Regions from separate parts of the Bradyrhizobium sp. Kon37 genome, predicted to be linked through region 2. Evidence: riboswitches for the same ligand, from Rfam matches in the RefSeq annotation. Region 2 holds a riboswitch; each other region holds the start of a gene.
What was found. A riboswitch is a leader RNA that binds a small molecule or an ion and turns the genes downstream of it on or off. The one in region 2 is predicted to bind cobalamin.
Positions count from the first base shown of each region.

Region 1: another riboswitch for cobalamin. It lies ahead of AC0L3J_RS08255 (TonB-dependent receptor); the one in region 2 lies ahead of AC0L3J_RS21315 (DUF1636 family protein).
Region 3: another riboswitch for cobalamin. It lies ahead of metE (5-methyltetrahydropteroyltriglutamate--homocysteine S-methyltransferase); the one in region 2 lies ahead of AC0L3J_RS21315 (DUF1636 family protein).

Region 1 is NZ_JBVVOY010000003.1:53,326-56,599, reverse strand. Features, by position in the region: gene AC0L3J_RS08255 (TonB-dependent receptor) at 1-1,749, opposite strand, end outside; cobalamin riboswitch at 1,875-2,083, opposite strand; gene AC0L3J_RS08250 (Cj0069 family protein) at 2,168-3,229, opposite strand.
Region 2 is NZ_JBVVOY010000011.1:136,220-139,493, reverse strand. Features, by position in the region: gene cobN (cobaltochelatase subunit CobN) at 1-357, opposite strand, end outside; gene cobW (cobalamin biosynthesis protein CobW) at 357-1,406, opposite strand; gene AC0L3J_RS21315 (DUF1636 family protein) at 1,403-1,786, opposite strand; cobalamin riboswitch at 1,882-2,099, opposite strand; gene cobO (cob(I)yrinic acid a,c-diamide adenosyltransferase) at 2,140-2,775, shown strand; gene AC0L3J_RS21305 (cobyric acid synthase) at 2,786-3,274, shown strand, end outside.
Region 3 is NZ_JBVVOY010000005.1:254,546-257,819, forward strand. Features, by position in the region: gene AC0L3J_RS14695 (4Fe-4S binding protein) at 1-158, shown strand, start outside; cobalamin riboswitch at 946-1,145, shown strand; gene metE (5-methyltetrahydropteroyltriglutamate--homocysteine S-methyltransferase) at 1,245-3,274, shown strand, end outside.

The DNA.
Region 1 (3,274 bases), on a different contig from region 2:
CGCGATGTCCCAGGTGTAGCCGATGCGCCCGGTGACCGGATTGAACTTGGTCGAGAACGGATAGCCTTTTCCGGACGCTAGCGAGCCGTCGGGATTGAAGCGCGTGCGCGATAGTTCGATATCCTCGAACCGGATGCCGCCGATCAGCGCGAAGGTCGAGGTCAGCTTGAGCCGGTCCTCGAACGACAGCGCCGTGGTGTCGAGATGGGTGTAGATCTTCTCGTCGCTGCGCGGGCCGTAAAGCCCGCGGTCCGGATTGATCAGCTCGACCGTGTCGGAGAAGAACTTTGTATCCTGCGAGACGTTGAATTGCGAGCTGCTTGCCGCAACCGTAGCGACGAAGCGGTTGTCCATTCCACCGAGGTTGGAATTGACGGTGAGGTCGGTGATGTTGCCATAGAGCCGTTGCGCGTGGTCCAGCGCCAGCCGCTCGCGATAGACCTTGTTCGGCCCGGAATCGTCGAACGAGCTGATCTCGTTGTTGAACCAGTGCCGATGCGCGTCGTAGCCGTAGACCTGGCTGCGCAGCGAGATGTTGTTGGTGATGTCCCACTGGAAGCCGCTGCGCAGCCAGAGCTCGTTGGCCCCGCTGTGATTGTCGAGCACGTTGTAGCTTGTCGTCAGCGTGCGCGCGTCGATGGTAACGGGATTGAGCGCCCCGGCATGGCCGTTGAGGTAGCAATTGGTCCACTGGCCCGAGACGATGCCTGACGTCGGCACGACGCCGGGCGCGTTCGCCGGCACCAGCGGCGTTCCCCAATAGAATCGGTCCTTGTCCTGCTTGTATTCGGCGGCGCCCCAGATCTTCAGGCTGTCGTTGACGCGGTAGTTCAACTGGCCCGAGACGTTGCTGAGCTTCGAATAGGTGTCGTCGATGAAGCTCTTGTCGTTGGAATGGCTGATGTCGAAACGGTAGTCGAGGCCATTGACCAGCGTGCTGCCGCCGGAACCGTAGCCGGCGCGATAGCCGTTGAAGGAATCGTAGGAGGTGAAGGCCTCGTTGATAATGGGCCCGGTGTGCGGCGCCTTGGTGACGTAGTTGATCGCACCGCCGGTGGATCCGAGTCCCGATACCAGGGAGTTGGGGCCCTTGATGATCTCGACCTGCTGCAGATTGGCGGTATCCATGGGCCGGCCCGTCATGGTCGACGGCCCGATCGGGATGCCGTTGTAGAGGGTGGTGAGCTGGTCGCCGCTAAAGCCGCGCATGGAGAAGATTGCGGGCGCGCCCGGCGCATCGCCGCCGGTGACGCCGACCGCGGCCTTGGCGACATCGGTAGTGGTCCTGATGCCCTGATCCTGCATGGTCTGCTGGTCAATGACCTCGACGGTCGCTGGCGTTTCCCGTGCCGTGATTCCGAGCCGGGAGCCGACATCGGTGACGGCGGCCGTGTTCAACGGCGTCTGCACCTGATAGCTCGGAGGCTGGGTTGTTGGGTTGGCAACCACCGGAGCGGCGCGATTACGCCCTACGTTGCGCCGGGCCGTGCGCGATCTCTGAGCGCCGGGGCTGACGGTTACGGCCGGTCTTGGAGTGGGCGGGGTGACGATCACCGGGCCGACCTCGCGGGAGGCGTTGTCGCGGACCGCGGTCTGCGCCATCGCCATGGAGGACAGGGATGTCGAGAGCAGCAAGGCGAGCAGGGCAGGTGTGGCGCGCCGAAAATTGCCGGCTCTTCCCTGAGAGATCTGGATAAGGACACGCGAATGTTCCGGCGCAACGCCCGGACCGAAATAAAGATTTTGCACGACAACGCTCTGCGGCGACGCAAACTAACCGTCACCGCGGTTGCCTTAGCAGTCTGCCTTCGCCCCTAGCGGCAGATGCACCGGCTACTCTTCCGACATCAGGGCACCCCGCCCAATGCGTTCGCGCGTGACCATGGCTGGTAGCAGGTTTCCTGGCTCGCGGGTCATCGCCTTCGACCACCTTCCCAGAGGCCCAAGCGGGGCTCCAGTGGTTCGTTTGGTCGTCGGCTATCCGCCTACAGTTGCGGGGGCAGCCGCGGAATTGCCCACTCGAGGTGGACGCACCGCATTCCCTTGGAGAGTCCTTGCGGACACTACCGCGCGGGAAACTGGCATTTGGCGATGAGCGCGTCAACATCCGCGTATGACCGGCGCCTCTGGCGGAGTGCCGCAGCACGAGATGCCGCGGCATTCTTGCTTAGGGCCTCCTGTCCGCCGATCCAGCCGGTTGCGTTTGCGAGAGCCGCTGCTTCACCGTCCTTGCGATCGCCGCCGGGGCCTCCTCGGGGATCGCGAAGCATGAACTCGCGTTGATCTCGCACAGGACGTAGGTGTCGGCACCGGCCGCGTCTTTCGGACCGTACAGGAAGTCCGCGTCCCAGATGACCGGAAGCGAGCCTGCGTCGATGTCCAGCGTCTTCATCATTCCCGGGGTCCACTCGTCTTCCATCAAGCGACGCAGCCGCTGGAAGCGCGAGTCTGCGTTCGAGGTATAGAGCCGCGGTCCGGCCTCGGAACGGGCATCCGGCGAGTCAACCAGGGCTTTGACTTTGTGAGAGCCGAAGCCGGCACAGCGATCGCCCGCCATATAGCAGCGCACCACGCCTTCGCTCAAGCGAGGCTGGAATGGCTGATCGACCACGCTGCCGTTCTCGAAATATTCCGTGCAGCGACCGAGAAAACTCTCCAACGTCAGTTCCTCGGAGACATCCTTGGTCGCGTCCAGCACCTTTATCATCGGGGAATTCGGCAGGCTCTCGACCTTCCACACGCCTTGGCCGCCGTTACCGCGGTTGCGCTTGATCACGCGCGGACCGGTGGCGAGCCGTGTCGGCAACTCGGCGCGCATGGCCTCGGCGGTTTGATATAAAGCCGTGTCGCATCCCCACCCCATCGAGCGGGTACGATAGAGTACCTCCTTGGTGCCCATCTTGAGAATGACGTCCGGATGAGCGCTGACCCACACGCCCCGCGCCGCTACGTCGCGAAGCAGGGGATCAAGCTCAACCCGCGTCTTGCCCTGGTGGATCGGATCGACCCAGACGAGCACGCCGTCCACCGCGAGCAACTGCTCGCGGACCTCTTCGGCGAGGCTTTCGTCGTAGATCGCCGGCCGGGCTTCGATGCCGACCGCCGCGAGTGCTCCGAAGACGCGGACGAAGCGGCTGTTTTGCGCCGTCGCATCCCGCCGCGCGGCAGCGTCGCCTCGCGAGAGGATGGCGACGGTGTGTTGGTGAGAAGGGTGTCGTTCGGTGTCCATGCGCAAGCTCCACGAATGGCGTGCTGCGCAGAGCTTGGACCGAGG
Region 2 (3,274 bases):
GCGGCCGTCGGCCGGCAGCACGGCCAGCACGATGCCGCGCTCCTTCGCCAGTTGCTGCAGGGCCGCGAGCCCATACGACCAATAGGACTCACCCCCGATCAGACGCACGAGGATGCCGCGCGCCTGCGCCAGCGTGCGCTCGATATAGGTGTCGACCGAGAGCGGATGACGGAGTTCTGCGAGATTGACGAGCCGTAGCGACGGCAGGCTGTCGCGGCCACGGCGCCAGCCGGCCGCGAACGCGGCAAGATCGGAATCTGAATACGAGAGCACCACGAGATCGGCCGGATCCTGGCCGATGTCCCTTGGTATCGCGGTCTCCTCGAGACCGCGGCTCTCGCGGAAGACTACGTGCATTAGATACCAGATCCTGAAAGACCAAGTCCCGCCTTGATCGCGGCTTCATCAATGTTTCCGTGCTCGCCGATCACGACGAGCTTTGACCGCCTCGCACCCGCGCCCCAGGGCTTGTCGAACTGGTGCCGCACGCGCTCGCCGACCGCTTGCAGCAAGAGGCGCATCGGCTTGCCCTCCACCGCGATGTAACCCTTGACGCGCAGCACGTTCTGCTCGCGCGCCAGCCGCTGAACGGATGCGACCAGCACGTCGATGTCGGTGACCTCAGGAAGATCGATCACGACGGACGCAAAATCGTCGTGCTCATGATCCTCCTCGCCGTCGTGATGCGAGGGCCGCGCGGCGAGATCATTCTCGGCGGCAGCGCCGAGGTCGAGGATGACACGCGCGTCGATCGCGCCGTCGGTGATCGCCAGCATCGGCACGCGGCGCGACATCTCGGCGGTGATCGCCGCCTTGGCTGTCTCGAGCCCTGCCGCGCCCGCAAGATCCGCCTTGGTCAGCAGCACGATGTCGGCGCAGGCGATCTGGTCCTCAAACACTTCCGACAGCGGCGTCTCATGGTCGAGATTGCCGTCCGCCGCGCGCTGCGCTTCGACGGCAATTGGGTCGGGCGCGAAACGGCCGGCAGCAACAGCTTCGGCGTCGGCGAGCGCGATCACGCCGTCGACCGTGATGCGCGAACGGATCTCCGGCCAGTCGAACGCCTTCAGCAGCGGTTTGGGCAGAGCCAGGCCCGAGGTCTCGATCAGGATATGATCGGGCCGCACCGGCCGCGACAGCAGCTTCTCCATGGTCGGAATGAAATCGTCGGCGACAGTGCAGCAGATGCAGCCATTGGCGAGCTCGATGATGTTCTCTTCCGGGCAATTCGCATCGGCGCAGGATTTCAGAATCTCGCCATCGACGCCTTCGCTGCCGAACTCGTTGACGAGCACCGCGAGCTTCTTGCCGTTGGCGTTGGCGAGCAGATGCTGGATCAGCGTGGTCTTGCCGGAGCCGAGAAAGCCCGTGACGACCGTGACCGGGACTTTTGCGAGCGAATTCATTCGGCAGCCTCCGGCACGACGGCCAAGGGGAGAATGGGGGGAATGCGGGCAAGCGATTGCTTGCGGAAGATCTCCGGGCGGCTGCGCCAGGGCACGAGGCCGTCGGGCGCGGCCGCATAGGCCGCGGCGCCCGCGACCACGTCGCTCGCATGCGCATCCGAGAGGCGACCATAGACATAGGACCAGCGGCCGGGCGCGCTGAGCGCGACCGAGCAACCCTGGTTGCATGCAGACAGGCATTCGACGGGAACCACGCTGACGCCCTCGGGCACGCCGGCCTCGAGGATCGCACCATGCAGGCGCTTGCCGGGCGTCGTCTCGCCCTCGCCAAGCGTCTCGCCGGCGCGGCAGGTGATGCAGACATGAAGTGTGACGGTCATCGCTTCTTCCAGAATAAACAGCGGGAAGCGAAGAGGCCCACGAACCGTTCTTGCGAAGGCCCGTTTCCCCGTCGCGGAACACCCCGTCCGCCGGTCCAAAATCGTCCGCGTTGGCAGGTCTCCCGGCTTCCGGAGCAGGGTTTCCCCTTCGATCCCCGCCTTCCCGATCTCATGGGGATCAGTGGCTTCGGGCATCTCTCCGGTCACGGTCGCGGGGGCGGCTGCATTTTGGAACCAAATCTTGCCGATTCGGACCCTATCGCATTCCCTCTTCGCCTGTCGTAGGACAGGAACCAACGTCGGGCCACCATTTGCCCCCGACCGCCTCTTGTCAAGCCGAAGGACCCCGTCCGATGACGTCAGAACCGGATACCCAGACGGCCGACGAAACCGACGCCCGTCACGCCTCGAAAATGGCGAAGAAGAAGGTCGCCCGCGACAAGATCATGGCGACCAAGAGCGGCGAAAAGGGCCTCATCATCGTCCACACCGGCGCCGGCAAGGGCAAGTCGTCCTCGGCCTTCGGCATGATCGTCCGCTGCGTCGCCCATGGCTTTCCCTGTGCGGTCGTGCAGTTCATCAAGGGCGCCTGGGATACCGGCGAGCGCCGCATGCTCACCGGCCATTTCGGCGACCTCTGCCAATTCCACGCCATGGGCGAAGGCTTTACCTGGGAGACGCAGGACCGCGCCCGCGACATCGCGGCCGCCCGCGCCGGCTGGGAGAAGGCCAAGGAGCTGATCCTCGACCAGAATCTCCGCATGGTCGTGCTCGACGAGATCAACATCGCGCTGCGCTACGACTATCTCGACATCGCGGAGGTTGTCGATTTCCTGGCGACCTCGAAGCCGCCGATGACGCATGTCGTGCTTACCGGGCGCAACGCCAAGGACGAGCTGATCGAGATCGCCGATCTCGTCACCGAGATGACGCTGGTCAAGCATCCCTTCCGCTCCGGCATCAAGGCGCAAGCCGGCGTCGAGTTCTAAGAAACTCGCGATGGCGCGCGCATTGATGATCCAGGGGGCCGGCTCGGACGTGGGCAAGTCGCTCATCGTCGCCGGCCTCGCGCGCGCCTTTGTGCGACGCGGCCTGCGCGTGCTCCCGTTCAAGCCGCAGAACATGTCGAACAATGCGGCCGTCACGGTCGACGGCGGCGAGATCGGCCGCGCCCAGGCGCTCCAGGCGCTCGCCGCTGGCGTCGAGCCGCACACCGACATGAACCCGGTGCTGCTCAAGCCCGAGACCGATGTCGGCGCGCAGGTGATCGTGCAGGGAAAACGCATCGCGACCGCGCGTGCGCGTGAATATGCGGCGATGAAGCCGTCATTGATGGGCGCCGTGCTGGAGAGCTTCGAGCGGCTGAAGGCGCGCGCCGATCTCGTGCTGGTGGAAGGCGCCGGCAGCCCGGCCGAGGTGAACCTGCGCAAGGCCGACATCGCCAATATGGGCTTTGCGCGCAAGGCCGACGTGCCGGTCGTGCTGGTC
Region 3 (3,274 bases), on a different contig from region 2:
GTGAGTTCGAGTGTCCCAACGCGGCGATCAGTCTGAAGCGCGACATTTACGTTATCGATGCCAAAAAATGTACGGAGTGCGAGGGCCATTGCGACACGCCGCAATGCGCGGTGGTCTGTCCGGTCCCTGACACCTGTGTCCCGTCCAAGACAGGATAGGCAGCCCGCGACCAAGGCCTCATCGCTCGATTTCGCGAACGAAGTTGTAGATGTGGGACCTTGAGGAGACCACGACCGCATGGGGCGCATCGAGGTCGATTAACATCGTTATGAGCTTAAGACGCTGAGCGACTCCGAGGACCCCCTCAAAGGGCTCTCTCGGAGGACACCGTCGAATTTGTCACGAACAAGGACAAGGCCCTCGATGCTCCGTGGCCGCGTTAAGGCCTATCGTCGCTGGCCGCGAGTCGAGGCGAGGCAGACCGGCGTCGAGCGGCCACGGACGCATCGAAGCCGGCGCAAAAGTCGCTCAGCACGTGAACACCTAGTGCACCGAGAAGATCATCTTGGCCAACCTCACGGAGGCGGACGACCTCGTGCCTGGTCGCGGGCTCGCCGAACACCCATGGAGCCGACCTGATCATCCGTGCGGTCCTGGAGCAATCCGGCTTTCGAAATTTCTAGGGAGCCCTCGTGGGCTGTGACCAAACGGATGCCGGCTGAGGATGATCGCACCTTCCTGACGCGCAGGTTCGAAAAGCTGCTGACGGAAAAGGTCGCCTCCTCGCGATCACACAGATACCGAAAGCGGCCCGGGTTCGTTCCGGTGGTGGAGCTCAACCGTTACGCGAGCGGGGAGCGAATGCATTTCACAAGCGGAGCCTCCACAGATCCGGGCGTGTTCACTAGGCCGCGAGCAAGACCGTCGTACCCGCCTAGTGCGCTCGTAATCGCTTGGGCAATATCGCAGCGAGAATCGGTAGGTTGACGCATCGATCCTCGTGCGCATAATTCAAGCCGTCGCGGTCTCCGGATTTCGTTTGATCCGGAGCTAAGAGGGAAGCCGGTGCAATGCCGGCGCTGCCCCCGCAACTGTAAGCGGCGAGCCGCTGTCCAACGAAGTCACTGAAGCCATGCGGCTTCGGGAAGGCCGGACAGCAGCGACGACCTGTGAGCCAGTAGACCTGCCTCGACAAGATATCGTCCACGGGCGGGGCGTCCCGGTGTGCGCCAAGCAGTTGTCGCTCACGCGATGTTCGCTGTCTGCGTCCGCCATGGCCTTTGCCCCAACATGGGGTCTAGGCTATGTCAATCCTTTCGCTTCCCGTTGCCACACTGGGGACGTCACGCATCGGCCCACGACGCGAACTCAAATTCGCGCTCGAGAGCTACTGGGCGGGAAAGTCCGGCGAAGCCGAGCTCCTCGAGGCGGGGAGTGGACTTCGTGCCGCTAATTGGGCACGGCAGAAATCCCGCGGTGCGACCGTCATTCCTTCGAATGACTTCTCGCTCTACGATCATGTACTCGATACCAGCCTGATGGTCGGCGCCATTCCCGACGTTTATGGCTGGACCGAAGGTCCTGTGTCGCTCAAAACCTACTTCACCATGGCGCGTGGCGCTCAGGACGGTGGCCACGCTCAGCATGGGCCCGGCGTAGCCGCACAGGAGATGACGAAGTGGTTCGATACGAACTACCACTACATGGTGCCGGAATTTCACCAGGATCAGATCTTTAAGTTTGCCTCTCGGAAGCCGATCGAGGAATATGAGGAGGCAAGAAGCCTCGGCTATCAGACGCGGCCCGTCCTAGTGGGCCCAGTCACTTTCCTGAAGCTCGGCAAAAGCGTAGATCCCGCATTCAATCCGCTCTCGCTGCTTGATCGGCTCCTCCCCGTCTATGTCGATGTTCTCCGCGAACTAGCCTCGCGCGGCGCTGAATGGGTTCAGCTCGACGAGCCATGCCTAGTGATGGACGTCGACGAAGGATCTCGGGCGGCTGTCCGCCGGGCCTATGCTCATTTCGTTAACGCCGTACCGCCCCTAAAAATCATGCTGGCCACGTATTTTGGAGGTGTCGGCGACAATCTTGAGACAGTCTTGGCTTTGCCCGTTGCCGGACTCCATGTCGACTTGGTTCGGGCACCCGGCCAGTTGGACGCGATTGTCGCCAGAGCCCGTGGAGATCTCGTGGTCTCGCTAGGCGTCGTTGATGGTCGCAACGTGTGGCGCTCCAATCTGCCCGCGCTGCTCGACCAGCTCGCTCCTATGGTCAAAAAACTGGGCAGGGACCGTGTTCAGATTGCTCCCTCCTGCTCGCTACTTCATGTTCCCACCGACATTGAGCTAGAGACCGATCTCGATCCCAATCTGAAGACGTGGCTGGCGTTCTCAGTGCAGAAGATCAAGGAACTTTCGATATTGGGCAAAGCGCTGGCCGGCCAGGCTGCCGACGTGGCGGATGAACTCGCCCTCTCAGAGGATGCATCCGTCACCCGCGAAACATCGCCGAAGATCCATAGTGCGAACGTCGCCGGACGAATGGCCGCGATCGACGATAGCATGCGTCGCCGTCGCAGTGCGTTCGCCCAGCGCGCCGACGTCCAGCGCGTCGCCTTCGCATTGCCGATGTTTCCAACCACAACCATCGGATCCTTCCCGCAAACGGCGGACGTCCGCAATGCGCGTGCAGCTCATGCGCGGGGAGCGCTGAATGACACGCAGTACGAGCAGCTTCTGAAAGCGGAGACAGCCCATACCGTGCATTGGCAGGAAGATATCGGCCTGGACGTGCTCGTACACGGTGAGTTCGAGCGCAATGACATGGTTCAATACTTTGGCGAGCAGCTGTTGGGTTTCGCGTTTACCAAGCACGGCTGGGTTCAGTCTTATGGCTCGCGGTGCGTTCGTCCTCCTATCCTGTTTGGAGATGTCTCCCGCCCGAAGCCCATGACCGTTAAATGGTGGCGACATGCGCAGTCTCTGACCAAAAAACCCGTCAAGGCTATGCTGACCGGACCAGTGACGATCCTGAACTGGTCGTTTGTCCGTGACGACATCCCGCGGAGCGAGACATGCCGACAGATCGCTCTCGCGATCCGAGACGAGGTCATCGACCTTGAGGCAGCTGGAGCGACCATGATCCAGATCGACGAGGCTGCGTTGCGGGAGGGATTGCCGCTGCGCAAATCGCAGTGGGAGGACTATCTCGATTGGGCAGTGGACAGTTTCCGCGTTTGCTCCTCCGCTGTCGCTGACGGAACTCAGATCCATACGCACATGTGCTATTCCGAGTTCAACGAAATCATCGATGCGATCGCAGCTATGGATGCCGA